DNA from 2 places in the Granulicatella adiacens ATCC 49175 genome. Region 2 is predicted to be linked to the other one. Evidence: a T-box and tRNA genes for the amino acid it is inferred to sense, from the RefSeq annotation. Region 2 holds a T-box; the other holds one or more tRNA genes.
What was found. A T-box is a leader RNA that pairs with one kind of tRNA and senses whether it is charged. The one in region 2 lies ahead of ileS (isoleucine--tRNA ligase), so its partner is inferred to be a tRNA-Ile.
Positions count from the first base shown of each region.

Region 1: it has a tRNA-Ile gene. The T-box ahead of ileS (isoleucine--tRNA ligase) is inferred to sense a tRNA for this amino acid. The anticodon was not compared.

Region 1 is NZ_CP102283.1:550,965-554,209, reverse strand. It holds gene crcB (fluoride efflux transporter CrcB) at 1-73, shown strand, start outside; gene NQ540_RS02930 (histidine phosphatase family protein) at 135-860, shown strand; RNA gene ssrA (transfer-messenger RNA) at 932-1,298, shown strand; tRNA gene NQ540_RS02920 (tRNA-Glu) at 1,402-1,473, opposite strand; tRNA gene NQ540_RS02915 (tRNA-Gly) at 1,489-1,559, opposite strand; tRNA gene NQ540_RS02910 (tRNA-Asp) at 1,573-1,645, opposite strand; tRNA gene NQ540_RS02905 (tRNA-Val) at 1,655-1,727, opposite strand; tRNA gene NQ540_RS02900 (tRNA-Glu) at 1,733-1,804, opposite strand; tRNA gene NQ540_RS02895 (tRNA-Ser) at 1,824-1,911, opposite strand; tRNA gene NQ540_RS02890 (tRNA-Ile) at 1,954-2,027, opposite strand; tRNA gene NQ540_RS02885 (tRNA-Gly) at 2,039-2,109, opposite strand; tRNA gene NQ540_RS02880 (tRNA-Phe) at 2,123-2,195, opposite strand; tRNA gene NQ540_RS02875 (tRNA-Asp) at 2,219-2,291, opposite strand; tRNA gene NQ540_RS02870 (tRNA-Met) at 2,295-2,367, opposite strand; tRNA gene NQ540_RS02865 (tRNA-Ser) at 2,377-2,466, opposite strand; tRNA gene NQ540_RS02860 (tRNA-Ile) at 2,479-2,552, opposite strand; tRNA gene NQ540_RS02855 (tRNA-Met) at 2,567-2,640, opposite strand; tRNA gene NQ540_RS02850 (tRNA-Ala) at 2,657-2,729, opposite strand; tRNA gene NQ540_RS02845 (tRNA-Pro) at 2,738-2,811, opposite strand; tRNA gene NQ540_RS02840 (tRNA-Arg) at 2,816-2,889, opposite strand; tRNA gene NQ540_RS02835 (tRNA-Leu) at 2,907-2,992, opposite strand; tRNA gene NQ540_RS02830 (tRNA-Gly) at 3,018-3,089, opposite strand; tRNA gene NQ540_RS02825 (tRNA-Thr) at 3,104-3,176, opposite strand; tRNA gene NQ540_RS02820 (tRNA-Leu) at 3,181-3,245, opposite strand, start outside.
Region 2 is NZ_CP102283.1:667,838-671,082, forward strand. It holds partial or broken gene NQ540_RS03450 (SpGH101 family endo-alpha-N-acetylgalactosaminidase) at 1-1,391, shown strand, start outside; T-box leader at 1,544-1,769, shown strand; gene ileS (isoleucine--tRNA ligase) at 1,840-3,245, shown strand, end outside.

The sequences.
Region 1 (3,245 bases), 120 kb from region 2:
TATGATTGTAAGTCTAATTGGGGGTCTCTGTTGTGTGGGAATCGGATTTTTTCTTGGTAATTCTTCATTTTAAATTAGCAATTTTTTAAAAATCAGTTTACAATAGAATAAAGAACAAGAACGGAGGTCTTTTTATGACGAAAAAAGGGGTAACTTTATATTTTATGCGACATGGAGAAACCGTCTTTAACCGCTACAATTTAATGCAAGGATGGTCTGATACTCCTCTAACTAAAGAAGGTCGCCTTGATGCTATTCGTTCTGGTTTAGGAATGCGAGATGTTCATTTTGACGCCGTCTATACTAGTGACTTGCGTAGAACCGTTGAAACTGCCCAACTATTTCTTAAAAACCATCCCAACCGTGATAACCTCACTATTGAAATGATGCCAGAATTTCGCGAAGTTTTCTTTGGAAGCTTAGAAGGAAAATCTGCGAACGACTTATGGAGCGAGTTGTATAAAAAACTTCAAAGAAACTTTGACGACTTAGGTGGAAGAAATATCCAAGAAGAACTTAATGGTCTGAAAGAGCTGGACCCTGATCACCTTGGGGAAAACTTTATGGAGTTTTGGTTACGTGTTGAAAAAGGACTTCTAAAAGTAGTGAATCAACACAGAGATACGAATCATAATGTATTGATTGTCAGCCACGGCATGACTATTCGAAATATGCTTCATGAATTAATTCCAGACTTTCAATTATCAGAACTTATTGGAAATGCTTCATTGAACATTGTTGAATATTCTGAAGGGAAATTTAACTTAAAGGCATTAAACCAAACGAATCACTTTGCTCTCCGTAAAGAAGCAAAAGACGATGAATTTAGTTTCATTCCAATAAAAATGCGTGATTATTAAAGAATTGCATGTCATTTAAAACTTTGTTACAATAGGAACCTAGGGAATTCCCTAGGTTTTTACTTTTATACGGGGTCGTTACGGATTCGACAGGTATAGGTTGAGCTTTCAATGCATTCCGTAGGTTACGTCTACGTAAAAACGTTACAGTTAAATATAACTGACAAACAACAAACAAACACTTTAGCTTTCGCAGCTTAATAACTGCTAGCTAAGATCTGTCCGGCATCGCCCATGTGCTCGGGTCCAGGTCCTATAATCAGTGGGATACGATTCACTTTTCCGCCTGTCTAAGTGAATAAGAGATTATCAGGCTAGCTTAAGATGATGCTTGTTTATCAGCTAATCAGTAGCGAAACTTAAATAGATAAACTATGAATGTAGATTTGATTGTGTCGATATACTTGGACAGGGGTTCGACTCCCCTCGGCTCCATTATTTTACAAATAAATCGCCTTATTTAAGTGAATAAGGCGATTTTTTCTATTCTAATTCGTAATTTATCAAAACAAAAAGCCTACTTATCAGTAGGCTTAAGCGATGACCCGTACGGGACTCGAACCCGTGTTACCGCCGTGAAAGGGCGGTGTCTTAACCGCTTGACCAACGGGCCAATATAAGAGAATAAAGCGGGTGACGAGAATCGAACTCGCGACAACAGCTTGGAAGGCTGTAGTTTTACCACTAAACTACACCCGCATTTTATAAAGAGCGGTCCCGACGGGAATCGAACCCGCGATCTCCTGCGTGACAGGCAGGCATGTTAACCCCTACACCACGGAACCACTATGAGATGGAGGTTAACGGGATCGAACCGCTGACCCTCTGCTTGTAAGGCAGATGCTCTCCCAGCTGAGCTAAACCTCCAAATATGACCCGTACGGGACTCGAACCCGTGTTACCGCCGTGAAAGGGCGGTGTCTTAACCGCTTGACCAACGGGCCAGGATAACAAATAATAAAACGGAGAAGGAGGGATTTGAACCCTCGCGCCGGTTTCCCGACCTACACCCTTAGCAGGGGCGCCTCTTCAGCCTCTTGAGTACTTCCCCATCATCCAAGATTTTATTATTTTCTAATAACAAAGTTATTAATGGGCCTAAATGGACTCGAACCATCGACCTCACGCTTATCAGGCGTGCGCTCTAACCAGCTGAGCTATAGGCCCTAAATATTTAAAGCGGGTGACGAGAATCGAACTCGCGACAACAGCTTGGAAGGCTGTAGTTTTACCACTAAACTACACCCGCATTATATTTAGAATGGCTCGGGACAGAATCGAACTGCCGACACCTTGAGCTTCAATCAAGTGCTCTACCAACTGAGCTACCGAGCCTAGCGAATATTATATTCATCTAACGGTCCCGACGGGAATCGAACCCGCGATCTCCTGCGTGACAGGCAGGCATGTTAACCCCTACACCACGGAACCTAATTGCGGGAGTAGGACTCGAACCTACGACCTTCGGGTTATGAGCCCGACGAGCTGCCAACTGCTCCACCCCGCGATAATATTAAGGAGGATAAGGGATTCGAACCCTTGCACGCTTTTACACGCCTGACGGTTTTCAAGACCGTTCCCTTCAGCCGGACTTGGGTAATCCTCCAAGATATAACTATGGACCTTGTAGGACTCGAACCTACGACCGGACGGTTATGAGCCGTCTGCTCTAACCACCTGAGCTAAAGGTCCAAGCTCTAAAGAAATAGCGGCGAAGGGGATCGAACCCCCGACCTCCCGGGTATGAACCGGACGCTCTAGCCAGCTGAGCTACACCGCCATGATATTAAATTTAATGGAGACTAGCGGGATCGAACCGCTGACCTCCTGCGTGCAAAGCAGGCGCTCTCCCAGCTGAGCTAAGCCCCCATAAGAAATCGGGAATACAGGATTCGAACCTACGACCCCTTGGTCCCAAACCAAGTGCTCTACCAAGCTGAGCTAATTCCCGAATATGCACCCAACAGGAGTCGAACCTGTAACCGCTTGATTCGTAGTCAAGTACTCTATCCAATTGAGCTATGGGTGCATTGTATATTTAGTTAATGCCGAGGACCGGGGTCGAACCGGTACGGTCATCACTGACCGCAGGATTTTAAGTCCTGTGCGTCTGCCAATTCCGCCACCCCGGCATGGGCCATGGTTTTACATTGGCTAAGCGGAAGACGGGGTTCGAACCCGCGACCCCCACCTTGGCAAGGTGGTGTTCTACCACTGAACTACTTCCGCAAATTTGGTTTTAATGCCGGCTAAAGGACTTGAACCCTCGACCCTCTGATTACAAATCAGATGCTCTACCAACTGAGCTAAGCCGGCTAAGTGCGGGTGAAGGGACTCGAACCCCCACGCCTCGCGGCGCTAGATCCTAAATCTAGTGCGTCTGCC
Region 2 (3,245 bases):
GAGTGATGAGCGGAAGTTTAACAGTCATTGACGAAAATGACAAAGAACATCACTTTAGCTTCCAAGGTTGGAGAAATGATGCTAAGACGAAGGTTGTTAACTTTGGTGCTCCAATTAAAGTGAAGAAAGCTATCTTTACTGGTAATGAAACTTATGGGGACTATGGACATATTTCTGCTGCAGAATTACGTTTTGTATTACCAGTGGAAGCCGATACTCCAGTAGATGAGTCAGCGCTTAAAGCAGAAATCGATCGAGTAAGTAAAATTGACCGTAAAGAAGTGAAAGCATACTTAGCTGGTCTCATTGCTTATAAAGAAGGACTTGCTGAACAAAATCTATTGACACCAAATGCGGTTCAACGATTAGTGGAAGAGTTGAAAGAAGTGAAGGAAACGGAAGAGCCTCAACCAAATCCGGACCCAGAGAAGCCAACTCCAGATCCAGAGAAGCCAACTCCAGATCCAGAGAAGCCAACTCCAGATCCAGAGAAGCCAACTCCAGATCCAGAGAAACCAACTCCAGATCCAGAGAAACCAACTCCAGATCCAGAGAAGCCAACTCCAGATCCAGAGAAACCAACTCCAGATCCAGAGAAGCCAACTCCAGATCCAGAAAAACCAACTCCAAATCAACCAAACATCGAATTACCTCTATACGAAACAGAAGGTGTGAAGGTAACGATTGATAAGAAGACAGGTATTGCGAGATTTGAAGACGAAAATGGAGATACTCCAGTAGTTGTTGAAGTTCCAACTAAATACTTGGATAAGAAGATTAAGATGCTTAAGGTTGAAAAAGTAAGTGGAACGATTAAGAGCCTTGACGGAAAAGAATACCAAGCTTATGAAATTACTTTTGCGGCAAAAGATGGAAGTGCTGTAGCGGTAAATGGAGAAGCAAAAGTTACTTTCCCAGTAGATAAAGAAGTCGATAATGCATACTTTGTAACTGATGATAGAGAAACTGCTAGCCCAATTAAATTTACTAAAGGGGAAGGCAATTCTGTAACATTACATGTAGGTCACTTTAGTTTATATGCAGTAACATTTAAAACTGCATCGCCTGCTACACCAAGTAATCCAGTAGTCCCTTCTAATCCTTCAACACCAAGCAATCCTACAGCACCGGTGAATCCATCAACTCCAGATAATTCTTCTACTCAAGTAGATTCTGGTACTCAAGCAAATCGTGGTGGTGTGGTTGCTGCAGCAAACGAAGGTGGTAAAACACCTGCAGCTCCTGCTCAACAAGCAAGTGCTAAATCTGAAAAAGAAGCTTTACCAAATACAGGTATTGAGGATGCAACTCCAGGTCTAGTAGGAGCAATCCTAGCTTCACTCGGTGGATTAGGATTAATCTTTACGAAAAAAGGTAAAAAAAGAGAATAGGAAAGAAACAATCATTGCCTATAAGGGCCCACCTAACCAGCCCTTATAATCATGAAAAATAGTCTGCCCTCAAACCGGTTCACAATGTGAGCCGGTTTTCTCCTTTTAAAAAAGTAAAAGGTTGCAAAATATTTTGAAATAGCGTAAAATTTATCTGTTCAATGAAGAGAACAACTTGTGTAAATATACTTTTTAGAGAGCCGATTGTAGGTGGAAGGTTGGCAGTCCCTGTTTATAGCAAGAATCATCTCTTGGAAACTTTTCTGAAATACATGATAGATTAAGAAGGGTCGCTTAAATGGCGTTAACAATTTACCTAGGCAAATGAATATCATTTGTAAATATGGGTGGTACCGCGGAATTGATTTCGCCCCTGCTGTTTGCAGGGGCTTTTTTATATTTTGCGGAACAATGATTGTAAGAGAAGTCTAATTAAGGAGGAAATTTGATGAAAATGAAGGAAACCTTACAAATTGGGAAAACAGAATTTCCAATGCGTGGGAACTTACCAACAAAAGAAGTAGAGTATCAAAAAGAATGGGAAGAAGCCGATGTATACGGACAACGTCAAGCAAAGAATGAAGGGAAACCATCATTCGTTCTTCATGATGGACCACCATATGCTAATGGTGCACTTCATATGGGACATGCCTTAAACAAAATTTCGAAGGACTTTATTGTTCGTAGTAAATCAATGAGCGGATTCCGTGCGCCGTATGTTCCAGGATGGGATACACATGGACTTCCAATCGAGCAAGCTCTTGCGAATGCTGAAGGGGTTGACCGTAAAAAATTATCAATTGCTGAATTCCGTAAATTATGTGCGGAATACGCATTACGTCAAGTGGACAACCAACGTGCGGAATTTAAACGTTTAGGAGTTACTGGTACATGGGATAATCCGTACCTAACGCTTCAACCAGAATTCGAAGCAGAACAAATTCGTGTATTTGGTAAAATGGCTGAAAATGGCTATATTTACAAAGGGTTAAAACCTATTTACTGGTCTCCATCAAGTGAATCTTCACTTGCCGAAGCTGAAATTGAATATAAAGACGTAGAAAGCCCATCTATTTATGTGGCGTTCAAAGTGAAAGACGGAAAAGGTGTTGTATCTGATGATGCGTCATTCGTTATTTGGACAACAACTCCTTGGACACTTCCAGCAAACTTAGGGATTTTCGTACATCCTGACTATGTATACGCAGAAGTGAAAACTGAAAAAGGTACTTTTGTAGTAGCAAAAGAATTAGTGAACTCACTTGCTGAAACTCTAGGTTGGGAATCAGTGGAAGTAGTAAAAGAATTCCGTGGAAATGAATTGGAATATGCAACAGCATGGCATCCATTCTACGAACGTGAATCACTAGTGATGCTAGGGGACTACGTAACGCTTGATGCGGGTACTGGTTTAGTTCACTCAGCTCCTGGACACGGGGAAGACGACTTCTACTATTCACGTAAATACAACTTAGATGTATTATCACCAGTGGATAACCAAGGTCATTACACGGCGGAAGCTCCTGGTTTTGAAGGAATGTTCTATGCTAAAGCAAATAAAGTCATTACAGACATGTTAGCTGACAATGGTTCATTACTAAAACTAAGCTATTTCGTGCATAGTTACCCACATGACTGGAGAACGAAGAAACCAGTTATCTTCCGTGCAACTCCACAATGGTTTGCGTCAATCGATACGTTCCGTCAAGATATCTTAGATGTGATTGAAAATGATGTGAAATGGTATCATCCATCAGGTCAAGTCCGTATTTATAACATGGTTCGCGACCGTGGTGACTGGGTTATCTCTCGTCAACGTGTATGGGGGGTTCCACTTCCTGTATTCTACGGTGA